Rhodopseudomonas palustris HaA2: one gene and its partner. The protein of the gene in region 2 binds, or shares a complex with, the protein of the main gene of each other region. Links are inferred from orthologs where the notes say so. Each region holds a gene or a part of one and is shown on either strand. Other genes may lie near its edges. The genes, in order: accD and accC.

Region 1 (6,168 bases), 2.7 Mb from region 2 along the record:
TCGCCCAGCGCGGCGGCGGCGACGCGGCCACCATCGGCATTATGGCCGCCGTCGAGCCACAGCTCGCAGCCTTGCGGCGCGTCATCGAGCAGTGTGCCCGACGTCAGCCGCTGCATCCGCGCCGGCCATTCCGCGGCGAGCAGCCCGGCCTGATAGGCGGCCTGATCGATGGCGAAGCGCTGCTGCGCGCGCAGCGCCGCGATCGCCAGCCCGGCATTGTCGATCTGATGCCGTCCGAACAGCTTTGGCGCGGTGAGGTCCATCAGGCCGCGCTCGTCCTGATAGGCGAGGCGGCCGTGTTCGAGTTCGACATGCCAGTGCTGGCCGCGCGCGTGCAGCGGCGCGCGCAGCCGCTTGGCCTCGCGCTCGATCACCACCATCGCGTCGTCGGGTTGCTCGGCAACGATCACCGGCGCGTCGCGGCGGATGATGCCGGCCTTTTGGGCGGCGATCTCGGCGAGCGTCGGCCCGAGAAATTCGGTGTGATCGATCCCGATCGGCGTCAGCACGCAGGCGAGCGGATGCGCGATCACATTGGTGGCGTCGAGCCGGCCGCCGAGGCCGACTTCGAGCAGGACCACGTCGGCGGGATGCTGCGCGAACAGATACAACGCCGCGGCAGTCTCGATCTCGAACAGCGTGATCGGCGCGCCGTCATTGACCCGCTCGCAATGCGAAAGCGCGTCGGCCAGCTCTTCGTCGCTCACCAGCACGCCACCGCCCGGCCGCCCCAGCCGGATGGTCTCGTTGACGCGCACCAGATGCGGCGAAGTGTAGGCGTGGACGCAGAGGCCCGCGGCTTCGAGAATGGCGCGGAGAAAGGCGAGGGTGGAGCCCTTGCCGTTGGTGCCGGCGATATGGATCACCGGCGGCAATCGGCGTTCAGGGTAATCCAGCGCCGCCAGCAGCCGTTCGATTCGGCCGAGCGTCAGATCGATCTGCGCGGGATGCAGTCGCGCCAGGCGCGCGCGGAGGTCGCCGACCGAGGCTGACGGCTTTGGCGTTGTCGCTGCGCTCACGCCTGCGGCGCGGCCGGCGGCGGCGCCGGCTCGGGCGGCGTCGCCACGATCTCGGTCGCGACGGCCTCGATATCCTGGGCATCGTCGTCGACGACGGCCGGCTCTTCGACGGCGGGCAGCGGCGTCTTGGTCAGGATCCGGCACAGCCGCGCCAGCGTCGGGCGCAGCTCGTGGCGGTGCACCACCATGTCGACCATGCCGTGGTCGCGCAGATATTCGGCGCGCTGGAAGCCGTCCGGCAGCTTCTCGCGGATGGTCTGCTCGATCACCCGGGCGCCGGCGAAGCCGATCAGCGCCCCGGGCTCGGCCAGCTGGATGTCGCCCAGCATCGCGTAGGAGGCGGTGACGCCGCCGGTGGTCGGGTTGGTCAGCACCACGATGTAGGGCAGCCCCGCCTCGCGCAGCAGCTGCACCGCGACGGTGGTGCGCGGCATCTGCATCAGCGACAGGATGCCTTCCTGCATCCGCGCGCCGCCGGAGGCCGCGAACATGATGAAGGGCGCGTGCTTCTCGACCGCGAGCTCGAGGCCGCGGATGATCGCTTCGCCGGCCGCCATGCCGAGCGAGCCGCCCATGAAGTCGAAATCCTGCACGGCGGCGACGACGCCGAGGCCTTCGAGCTTGCCGTAGCCGACCTTCACCGCGTCATGGGCGCCGGTCTTGGCGCGGGCATCCTTGATGCGGTCGACATATTTGCGCTCGTCGCGGAATTTCAGCGGGTCGGCGGTCACTTCCGGCAGCGCTACATCGTACCAGGTCTCGTTGTCGAACACCGACCGCAGCCGCGCCGTCGCGCCCATGCGCATGTGATAGTTCGAGCCGGGAATGACGAACTGGTTCTGCTCGACGTCCTTGTAGAACACCAATTGTCCGGTATCCGGACATTTGATCCAGAGATTCTCCGGCGTTTCGCGCCGCAGGATGTTGCGGATCTTGGGACGGACGACGTTGGTCAGCCAGTTCATGATGGTCTCCGCGTCGCCCCCGGAAGGGCGTCGCCAGGGTCATTGCACTGTCGGGATATGGCGGCGGACAACGGCTCCGTCCAGACCATGGCCCGAATTGATGACTGCCTATTCGGCAGCCTGTTGGGCGCCGCGCACCCCGGCCGCAAGCGAGGCGACCAGATCCGCGACGGCCCCGACGGTCGCCTGAGTGGCGCGATTGTCGGTGTCGAGCGTCTTCTGCAGCGCGTCGATCAGGGCCGATCCGACCACCGCGCCGTCGGCCTGTGCGGCGATCGCGCGCGCCCCCTCGGGGGTGCGGATGCCGAAGCCGACGCAGACCGGCAGGTCGGTGTGGCGCTTGATCCGCGCCACCGCGTCGCCGACCGCGACCGAATCCGCCGAAGCCGAGCCGGTGATGCCGGTGATCGACACGTAATAGACGAAGCCCGAGGTGTTGGCGAGCACCGCCGGCAACCGCTTTTCGTCGGTGGTGGGCGTCGCCAGCCGGATGAAATTCAGCCCGGCCTTCATCGCCGGCAGGCACAGCTCGGCGTCTTCCTCGGGCGGCAGATCGACGATGATCAGCCCGTCGACCCCGGCCGCCTTGGCGTCGGCGAGAAACGCGTCGACGCCGTAGATGTAGATCGGATTGTAGTAGCCCATCAGCACCACTGGCGTAGTGGCGTCGTCCTTGCGGAAGTCGCCCACCAGCTCGAGCGTCTTGTGCAGCGTGGTGCCGCCGTGCAGCGCGCGCAAGCCGGCGGCCTGGATCGCCGGTCCGTCGGCCATCGGGTCGGTGAACGGCATGCCGATCTCGATGATGTCCGCGCCGGCCGTGGGTAGCGCCTTGAGCAGCTGCAGCGAGGTGGCGAGGTCGGGATCGCCCGCCATCACGAAGGTGACGAAGGCCGGGCGGCCTTCGCGCTTGAGCTGGGCGAAGCGGATGTCGATACGCGTAGTCATCAGAACTGGCCCCCGAGATGTTCGGCGACCGAAGCGAGATCCTTGTCGCCGCGGCCCGACATGTTGAGCACCATCACATGATCCTTCGGCAGGGGCGGGGCGAGGTCGCCGACTTTCGCCAGCGCATGGGCCGGCTCCAGCGCCGGGATGATGCCCTCCAGCCGGCAGCACAGCTTGAAGGCGTCGAGCGCCTCGGTGTCGGTGGCGGACATGAACTCGACGCGGCCGACATCGTGCAGCCAGGCGTGTTCCGGGCCGATGCCCGGATAGTCGAGGCCGGCCGAGATCGAATGCGCTTCCTGGATCTGGCCATCGGTGTCCATCAGCAGATAGGTGCGGTTGCCGTGCAGAACGCCGGGCTTGCCGCCGGCGATCGACGCCGCATGCAGCTTGCTGAGGCCGTGGCCCGCGGCCTCGACGCCGTAGATCGCGACGCTGCTATCATCCAGGAAGGGATGAAACAGTCCCATCGCATTGGAGCCGCCGCCGATGCAGGCGATCAGCGAATCCGGCAGCCGGCCTTCGGCTTCCATGATCTGCGCGCGCACTTCCTGGCCGATCACCGCCTGGAAGTCGCGCACCATCATCGGATAGGGGTGCGGGCCGGCGACGGTGCCGATGCAATAGAACGTGTCGTGGACGTTGGTGACCCAGTCGCGCAGCGCCTCGTTCATCGCGTCCTTGAGCGTGGCGGCGCCGGACGTCACCGGGCGGACTTCGGCGCCGAGCGCCTTCATCCGCAGCACGTTGGGCTGCTGCCGGTCGACGTCGACCGCGCCCATATAGACGACGCATTGCAGGCCGAATTTCGCGCACATCGTCGCGGTGGCGACGCCGTGCATGCCGGCGCCGGTTTCGGCGATGATCCGCGGCTTGCCCATCCGCCGCGCCAGCATGATCTGGCCGAGCACGTTGTTCACCTTGTGGGCGCCGGTGTGGTTGAGGTCCTCGCGCTTGAAGTAGATCTTGGCGCCGCCGAAATGCTCGGTCAGCCGCTCGGCGAAATACAGCGGCGACGGCCGGCCGACATAGTGCTTGAGGTAGCCGTCCATCTCGGCGCGGAACGCCGGATCGTCCTTGGCTTCCGCGTAGGCCTTTTCCAGCGCGAGGATCAGCGGCATCAGCGTCTCGGCGACGAAGCGGCCGCCGAAGATGCCGAAATGCCCGCGCTCGTCGGGACCGGATCGAAACGAGTTCGGCAGGATCTGGTTCATGTCAGGTCATCGTCTCTTCGCTGGCGCGCGTGGCGCGGATGAAGCTGCGGATCAATTCGGAATCTTTGACGCCGGGCGCCGTCTCGACGCCGGAGGACACGTCGATGCCGCCGGCGCGCGTCACCCGCAGCGCCTCGGCGACATTGCCGGGCGTGATGCCGCCGGACACCATGTACGGGACCGGCAGTGCGAGGCCGCTCAGCAGCGCCCAGTCGAACGGCACGCCGAGACCGCCGGGGCGGAGCGCGTCCTTCGGCGGCCGCGCGTCGAACAGGATGCGATCGGCTGCGGCGGCGTAAGCGGGCAGCGCCGCCAGATCATCAGCGGTGGCCACCGCCACGGCCTTCATCACCGGCAGCCCGAATGTCTGCCTGATCGCGCGAACCCGCTCGGGGCTTTCCTTGCCGTGAAGTTGCAGCAGATCCGGCGCGAGCGCGTCGACGACGTCGCGCAGCAGCGCGTCGCTGGCGTCGACCGTCAGCGCGACTTTCGCGGCGCGGCTGCCGACCTGGTCGCCGAGTGCGCGCGCGAGGTCGAACCCGACATGACGCGGCGAGGCCGGAAAGAACACGAAGCCGACCATGTCGGCGCCGGCCGCGACCGCCGCTTCGAGCGTGTCGCGGGTCGACAGGCCGCATATTTTGACGACGACGGACATGGGTTCGCGATCGGGGTTCGGCCGGCGACGAGGGGAGCCGGCAACACGACGGTGTTCTACAGCGCCGCGCTGGCCTTGTCGCGCCTGCCGGAGGCGGAACCCTGTTCCAGCAGCAGCATCCGCTTCGGCTCGCTTGGCGTCGGGGCGACGATGCTGGCGCGCAGATTGGCGAGCTGCGTCTTGGCCTCGATGGCTTCGGCCTGATGCCGCCGCGCCGCGCGCCGCCAATGCCGCTGCCGGAACCAGGTAGCGATCCCGCCGGCGATCACGCCCAGGATCGCGACGCCGATGATGAGGACGAACAACGGCATCTGCACGGTGCCCATCGGATCGCTGACATCGAGCGGATCGAACGACACCGAGACGAGATGGCGGTTGGCGACCGCGAAGACGATGAAAATCAGTCCGAGCGGGATCAGCACCAGGGCTGTCAGAAACTTCTGCATGTCGTTCTCGCTCGCCTTGCTCAGCAAACGGGCGTCGCGTTACGCGCCGGTATCAGTGTCGCCGGTCTCGCGGTTCAGCCGTTCGCGCATTTCCTTGCCGGTCTTGAAGAACGGCACGCTTTTCTGGTCGACCGGAACATGCGCGCCGGTCCGCGGATTGCGGCCGGCACGCGCCGGCCGATGCTTCACCGAAAACGCGCCGAAGCCGCGCAACTCGACCCGATCGCCGCGCGCCAGCGCGTCGACGATCTCGTCGAGGATCGCGTTGACGATGTTCTCGACGTCCCGCTGGTAAAGGTGCGGGTTGTGCTCGGCGATACGCTGAACGAGTTCGGATTTGATCATCGAGGGTGTGGTCCGTGCGTGCGGACCGCCATTTCCTTGAAAATACTGTGAACTGTCAAGACGCTAAATCAAATGAGGCGGGCTGGACAAAGTCGTCCGGCGGTGCTCGCACGATGCGGCTCGCGCTCATCCGCCGGGGTCGAAGCCGTGCGACGCCGGCCACCGATCGTCGTCAGCGGGTGCTACCCGGCACCCACAAAGCGAGCATGCCGTCGAGGCCCAGATGCATCGCGCCGGACTGCTCCACCTGTCGGGCGATCACGCCGAGGCCGAGCGCATCGAGCGTGATCGACGCTGCGGCCCGCAGAAATGTCAGGTCGCCGAATTGCGGCGACAGCTTGAAGTCGCGCACCGGCAGGCCGCTCTTGACCCGCTTCTCGGTTTCGAGCCACGCCACCGCGGTCTTCTCGTCGCCGAGCTGATCGATCAGCTTCAGACCCACCGCCTGTCGGCCGGTGAAGACGCGGCCGTCGGCGACGATGCCGAGCTGATCGTCGTCCATGGCGCGGCGCTGCTTCACCAGATCGCGAAACCACGCGTAGGAATCCCGCACCAGCGATTCCAGCGCGGCGCGCG
Region 2 (6,095 bases):
TCCAGCGCCACCACGTCGACGCCGCCCTTGCGCAATCGCTCCAGCCCCGCCTCGCCGCTCAGCACGTGCTCGACGCAGAAACCCTGTCGCTTCAGGCCGCGTGAGACCAGGCGCCCGAGCGCCTCGTCGTCGTCGATATACAGCAGAGTCGGCGCAGCAGCAGGAGTCATGGAGCCTCGGTTTGAGGGACCTGGATCACGGAAAAGAACAGGCCGAGCTGACGGATCGCGTTGGCGAAGCTCTCGTAGTTCACCGGCTTGGTGATGTAGACGTTGCAGCCGAGCTCGTAGCAACGCTTGATTTCCTGCGCGTCGTCGGTGGTGGTCAACACCACGACGGGCGTGCATTTGAGATGATCGTTTTCCTTGACGCGCCGGAGAATATCGATGCCGCTGGTGTCGGGGAGGTTGAGATCGAGCAGCACCAGGAGCGCGCGATTCTGATGCTCGATGCCCGAGCCGTCGGCCCCGAACAGGTAGTTCAGCGCGGCTGTACCGGACGTGAACGGAACGATCTCGTTGTTGACGCCGGACCGGCGAATATTGCGCTCGATCAGGCGCGCGTGGCCCTCGTCGTCCTCGATCATGATGATGGTGACTGGGTTACTCATGAGCGGGGTTCCCGTTTGGTGGCCGTGGTCCATTTCATCGGCAAGGTGATGGTGAAGGTCGAGCCCTCGCCGAGCGCCGAGGACACCGACATGGTTCCACCCAGGCGGCGCACGAGCGCGCGAACATGAGCGAGCCCGATCCCCTGACCCGGCCTGTCCTGTGTACCGGCACGGCGGAAAAGATCAAAGATTCTCTGATGGTCCTTGGGATCGATCCCCCGTCCGTTGTCGGCGATCTCGAAGATCGCGAAGCCGAGCTTCTGGCGACCGCGGATCCGGATGTCTCCGGGGACACCGTTCCTGAGATATTTCAGAGCGTTGTCGATGAGATTCGAAAAGATCTGTTCGAGCGCGAGGCGGTCGCTGACGATTTCCGGCAACGGCTCGATGCGGATCTCGGCGTTGGCCTCGGCGGCCTGATGCGCCACCGTCGAGACGATGTTCTCGATCAGCTCCCGGGTGTCGATCGAAACCGGCTGGAACTGACGGCGGCCTTCGCGCGTGAGGTTGAGGATCGCGCTGATCAGCCGGTCCATCTTGCCGATCGACGATTTGATGAAGGCGAGTGCCTCGGTGAAGTCCTCCGACAATTGTTGGTCGGCCGGCTGCAGCTCCGGCTCGCCGTCGCTGTCGGCCTTCTCCGGCATCTGCTTGTCGGCGACTTCGCGGCTCAGCGTGGCGATGCGGCGAAAGATGTCGCTGCGCAGTTCTTCGAGCTCGCTGGTGAATCCCATGATGTTCACCAGCGGCGAGCGCAAATCGTGGCTCACGATATAGGCGAAGCGCTGGATCTCTTCGTTGGCCTCGCGCAGGTCGGCGGTGCGCTCGGACACGGTGCTCTCGAGGTTGAGATTGTTCTCGCGTAGCAGCGCTTCGGCGTCGTCACGGGCGCGCGCGGAGCGCCGCACCAGGAAGATCGAGAGCCCGGCCAGCACCAGCACCAGGCCGGAGCCGGTGGTGGTGACGATCGACGCCAGAGACTGGCTGCGATCGGCCGCCGCCGTCCGCATCACGAATAGCTTGTTTTCTTCGGCCCGCATCGCCGCCATGAAGTTGGCGAACTGGTTCATGGCCTCACGGCCGCTTTCGGCGCGCACGATGCGCCGAGCTTCCTCGGCGCGGTCCGCCTGCGCGAGCGCGATCAGTTCCCTGAACCGCTCGATCCTCGCCTGTGCGATGACGATGCTCTTGTCGACCAACCCGCGCTGCACCGGATTGTCGGCTACCCGCTGCTGCAGGCGTTGCAGCATCGGCACCACCTGGCCGGAGGAATTCTCGAACTCTTCGACGAATTCAGGCTGACTCGTCAGCAGAAAGCCTCGCTCCGCGCTTTCGGCACGGCGCATCTGCAGCTGGGCGAGGGAAATCTGGTTCTCGACTTCGAGCGTGTGGGCGACCCAGGCGCTGTCCTCCCGGGCTTTCTGCAACAGAAACACCGAGGCGACGCTGATCAGAACCAGCACGGCAAAAGACAGCGACAGCAACGTGATCTGGATGAAAGCGCGTCGCCGCGTGGATTCCGGCGTCACCGCGCGGTCTCCGACCATTTGAAACAAAGCAAGAACAATCCCCGCAAGGCGGCCAAATCTGCAGCCACGCTAACGCGGGAGCCGGAACTTGGTTCCACGCCCGACGCAAATATTCTTCAGCGGCCCTCGAGGGCGACGCCGGCGAGATACTGCTCCAGCCAGTGGATATGATAATCGCCGTCGATGATCCCCGGTTCCCGCACCAGTGCGCGGAACAGCGGCAGTGTGGTCTCGATGCCGTCGACCACCATCTCGTCCAGCGCCCGCCGCAGCCGCATCAGGCACTCGCCGCGGGTCTTGCCGTGGACGATCAGCTTGCCGACAAGCGAGTCGTAATAAGGCGGGATGGTGTAGCCTTGGAAGACTGCGGAATCGATCCGGACGCCGAGGCCGCCGGGTGGATGATAACGCGCGATCTTGCCCGGCGACGGCCGGAAGCTCACCGGATTCTCGGCGTTGATCCGGCACTCGATGGCGTGGCCGTTGAGCACGATCTCGTCCTGCGACACCGGCAGGTCGCCGCCGGCGGCGATCCGGATCTGCTCCAGCACCAGATCGATCCCGGTGATCATCTCCGTGACCGGATGCTCGACCTGGATCCGGGTGTTCATCTCGATGAAGTAGAATTCGCCGTCCTCGTAGAGGAATTCGATGGTGCCGACGCCGACATAGCTCATGTCCTGCATCGCCTTGGCGCAGATGCCGCCGATCCGGGCGCGGGCTTCCGCGCTGATCACCGGGGAGGGGCTCTCTTCCCAGACCTTCTGGTGCCGCCGCTGCAGCGAGCAGTCACGCTCGCCGAGATGGATCGCGCCGCCGCGGCCGTCACCCAGCACCTGGATTTCGATGTGGCGCGGCTTCTGCAGATACTTCTCCAGATAGACCGAGGCGTCGCCGAAGGCGGCCTTGGCCTCGTTGCCCGCGGTCGAGATCGCCATCGACAGGTCTTCGGCGGTGTGCGCGACCTTCATGCCGCGGCCACCGCCGCCGGCGGCGGCCTTGACCAGCACCGGAAAGCCGATCTCCCTGGCGATCGACATCGCGTCGTCGTCCGGGCCGACCGCGCCGTCCGAGCCCGGCACCACGGGGATGCCCAGGCGCCTGGCGGTCTTCTTCGCCTCGATCTTGTCGCCCATCAGCCGGATGTGCTCGGCCTTGGGGCCGATGAAATGCAGATTGTGGTCGGCGAGAATCTCGGCGAAACGGGCATTCTCGGATAGAAATCCATAGCCCGGATGCACCGCGTCGGCGCCGGTGATCTCGCAGGCCGCCAGCAGCGCCGGGATGTTGAGATAGCTGTCCTTGGACGGCGGCGGGCCGATACAGACGCTTTCGTCCGCGAGCCGGACATGCATCGCGTCCGCGTCGGCGGTCGAATGCACGGCGACCGTGGCAATGCCCAGTTCCTTGCACGCACGCAGAACCCGCAGAGCGATCTCGCCGCGATTGGCTATGAGAATTTTATCGAACATCGGGGCCACCGGATTGAGAGGCGAATTGCAAATGGCGAGTGGCGAATGGGGGGCGGATGGCGTTGCGATGCAGCTCTATTCGCCACTCGCCATTCGCGACTCGCTATTCGACCACCACCAGCGGCTCGCCGAACTCGACCGGTTGGCCGTCCTCGACGAGGATCTGGGTGACGGTGCCGGCCCGCGGCGACGGGATCTGGTTCATGGTCTTCATCGCCTCGATGATGAACAGCGTCTCGCCGGCGGACACCCGGGAGCCGACCTCGATGAACGGCTTGGCGCCGGGCTCGGGTGCCCAATACACGGTGCCGACCATCGGCGAGGGCACCACGCCAGGATGCTTGGCGATGTCGATCGCCGCGGTCTCGATCGCAGTGATCGCGCCTCCTGCGGCGGACGTCGGGGCGTAGCCCATCGGCACCGAGGCGGCGATGCTGACGTTGCGGGCGACGCGGACGCGAAGCCCGGCGCGCTCGATCTCGATCTCGGTGAGGTTGGTCTCGTCGAGCAGCAGCGCGAGATCGCGGATCAGCGTGCTGTCGTCGATCGCCGCCTTGTCCTCGGTTGCGGCGTCCTTCGGCTTGGCGGCGGTCTTGGTGTCAGGCTGGCGGGCCATGTTTCGATCCAGATGTCTTGAGTGAGTGGGGCGGGTCCGGCCTCGGGTCAGGCCTTGGCGCTGGTACCGATTTTCGCGGCGAGGCCGAGGATGGCCAGCCGGTAGCCGTCGATGCCGAAGCCGCACAGGCTGGCAAAGGCGGCCTTCGCGATGAAGGAATGATGGCGGAAGCTGTCGCGGGCGAAGACGTTGGAGACGTGGACTTCCACCGCCGGGATCTGCACGCCGACGAGCGCGTCATGCAGCGCCACCGAGGTGTGGGTGTAGCCGCCGGCGTTGAGCACAATTCCCACCGCCTGCTCGTCGCGCGCCTGGTGGATCCAGTCGATCAACTCGCCCTCGTGGTTGGACTGCCGGCAAACGGCTGAAAGACCACAACTGGCAGCGGTCTCGGTGCACAATCGTTCGACGTCGGCCAGCGTCGCGTGGCCGTAAATCGCCGGCTCCCGGGTCCCGAGCAGATTCAAGTTCGGGCCATTGAGCACGTAAATCGTTTGAGGCATCCGACTTTCCGGCAATGTCAGCGAAGGTCTCCGGCGGACGCGCCGTCGGGCCGAAATCCGGCGCTGCAGCACCGGTCCGGGCAAAATTCACTTGATTGTCGGCGTTATAGGTAACCTCACGGCTGAGGGGAAGCCTGAACACGGTCCAGCGGAGCCTGAATCGGGTGATGCTTTGGACGAGCATGCCGAGGCAAGCGCCGGGAAGTGCTTGCGATCCGTTTGCAGAGGGCTCCGCGAGAGCGGTTGTGGGTGGCTGATCGGCACACAGATAATGCCGTCTGCTCGTCCCGATTTCGCATCTTCGCTTGCGGGCGGCGATCCGATCGGCGGGGTTCGCGTGGAACAATCGCAGGGCGAGATCATTTCATTGAAAGACCAGCGCCGATCCGGCAGCCGCGACCAAACTTGACGAGCGTTGTCGCGGTTTTGTTTTGGCATCCGGAAACGGGAGGCGTAGTCTCCGAAATGACGATCCGGCGCGTCTCCGACGCGCCGATGCGCACGATGCCCCACCGCCCGAGCAACATGCCCGCGGTCGGACGCGCCTGATATCAGGCATGTGTCTTGAATGAAGAAGACGCTTAAACGGGAGGCACTATGGCCCGCTATACTGTGCGATTCATGAAGGACATCCTCGGCGAGAACGGCCGGCAGGCCGAGATTTGCCAGAGCTCCCTGGAGATCGAGGCGGCGAACAGCCGCGACGCGACCGAGATCGCCAAAGAAAAATTCTGTCAGATGGAGCGGCTGAAGGAATGGTCGCTCCATGCCGACCGTGTCCATGTCGCAGAGGCCGATTTTCCGTCGTAGACGACCGGACTCGACACGATGGCCGCAACACCGCCTGCGCAAGATCGCCGTGAGGCGGCGACCTCGGGAGTTCCCAATCAGCGACGTCGTCGGGTCGCCCGCGGATCCCGCAGGGCTCAGCACTTCTCCTTGCCGCAGCGGGCGAGCGCCACCTTCTGGCGCAGCGTGTCGAGGCCGACTGCGCCGACCACCACCTGCTTGCCGATCACGTAGCTCGGCGTGCCGTTCATGCCCATCGCTTCGGCGAGCTTGAAGCTCTCCTCGATGGTGGCGCGGACTTCCGGGCTCGCCATGTCCTTCTCGAGCCGGGCCATGTCGAAGCCGGCCTCCTTGGCGGCCGCCATCGCGCGGGCCTTGTCGGCCTGACCGCGGCCGCCCATCAGCTTCTGGTGGAAGTCGAGATACTTCTTACCATCGGGAGTCTGCATCCGCACCGCGATCGCAACCTGCGCCGCCTCGACCGAGGGCGGGCCGAGCACCGGAAATTCCTTCAGCACGATCTTGAGCTTGGGATCTTCCTTCATCAGCGCGATCATGTCGGTCATCGCGCGCTTG

What was found.
Region 1: the proteins of accC (region 2) and accD are in contact, whole or in part, in a solved structure (PDB 8UXZ), measured with the Escherichia coli proteins. The link is inferred for Rhodopseudomonas palustris HaA2 from one-to-one orthologs.

Annotation. Positions count from the first base shown.
Region 1 is NC_007778.1:717,471-723,638, forward strand. What follows is about bases 1-2,935. They hold accD (acetyl-CoA carboxylase, carboxyltransferase subunit beta), read right to left. Parts: upstream 1,985-2,935; coding sequence 1,016-1,984; downstream 1-1,015. Other genes in these bases: RPB_RS03215 (bifunctional folylpolyglutamate synthase/dihydrofolate synthase), read right to left, coding at 1-1,019; trpA (tryptophan synthase subunit alpha), read right to left, coding at 2,093-2,929; trpB (tryptophan synthase subunit beta), read right to left, coding at 2,929-2,935. Outside these bases: more of trpB, read right to left, coding at 2,936-4,143; RPB_RS03235 (phosphoribosylanthranilate isomerase), read right to left, coding at 4,145-4,801; RPB_RS03240 (lipopolysaccharide assembly protein LapA domain-containing protein), read right to left, coding at 4,858-5,247; RPB_RS03245 (integration host factor subunit beta), read right to left, coding at 5,287-5,592; signal peptide peptidase SppA, read right to left, coding at 5,765-6,168.
Region 2 is NC_007778.1:3,439,824-3,445,918, reverse strand. Bases 1,434-4,295 are described here. They hold accC (acetyl-CoA carboxylase biotin carboxylase subunit), read right to left. Parts: upstream 3,612-4,295; coding sequence 2,256-3,611; downstream 1,434-2,255. Other genes in these bases: aroQ (type II 3-dehydroquinate dehydratase), read right to left, coding at 4,275-4,295; accB (acetyl-CoA carboxylase biotin carboxyl carrier protein), read right to left, coding at 3,715-4,227; RPB_RS15230 (sensor histidine kinase), read right to left, coding at 1,434-2,139. Outside these bases: RPB_RS15240 (response regulator), read right to left, coding at 1-170; RPB_RS15235 (response regulator), read right to left, coding at 167-610; more of RPB_RS15230, read right to left, coding at 607-1,433; more of aroQ, read right to left, coding at 4,296-4,730; RPB_RS15210 (hypothetical protein), read left to right, coding at 5,328-5,540; RPB_RS15205 (DsbA family protein), read right to left, coding at 5,657-6,095. UniProt on the Escherichia coli protein: This protein is a component of the acetyl coenzyme A carboxylase complex; first, biotin carboxylase catalyzes the carboxylation of the carrier protein and then the transcarboxylase transfers the carboxyl group to form malonyl-CoA.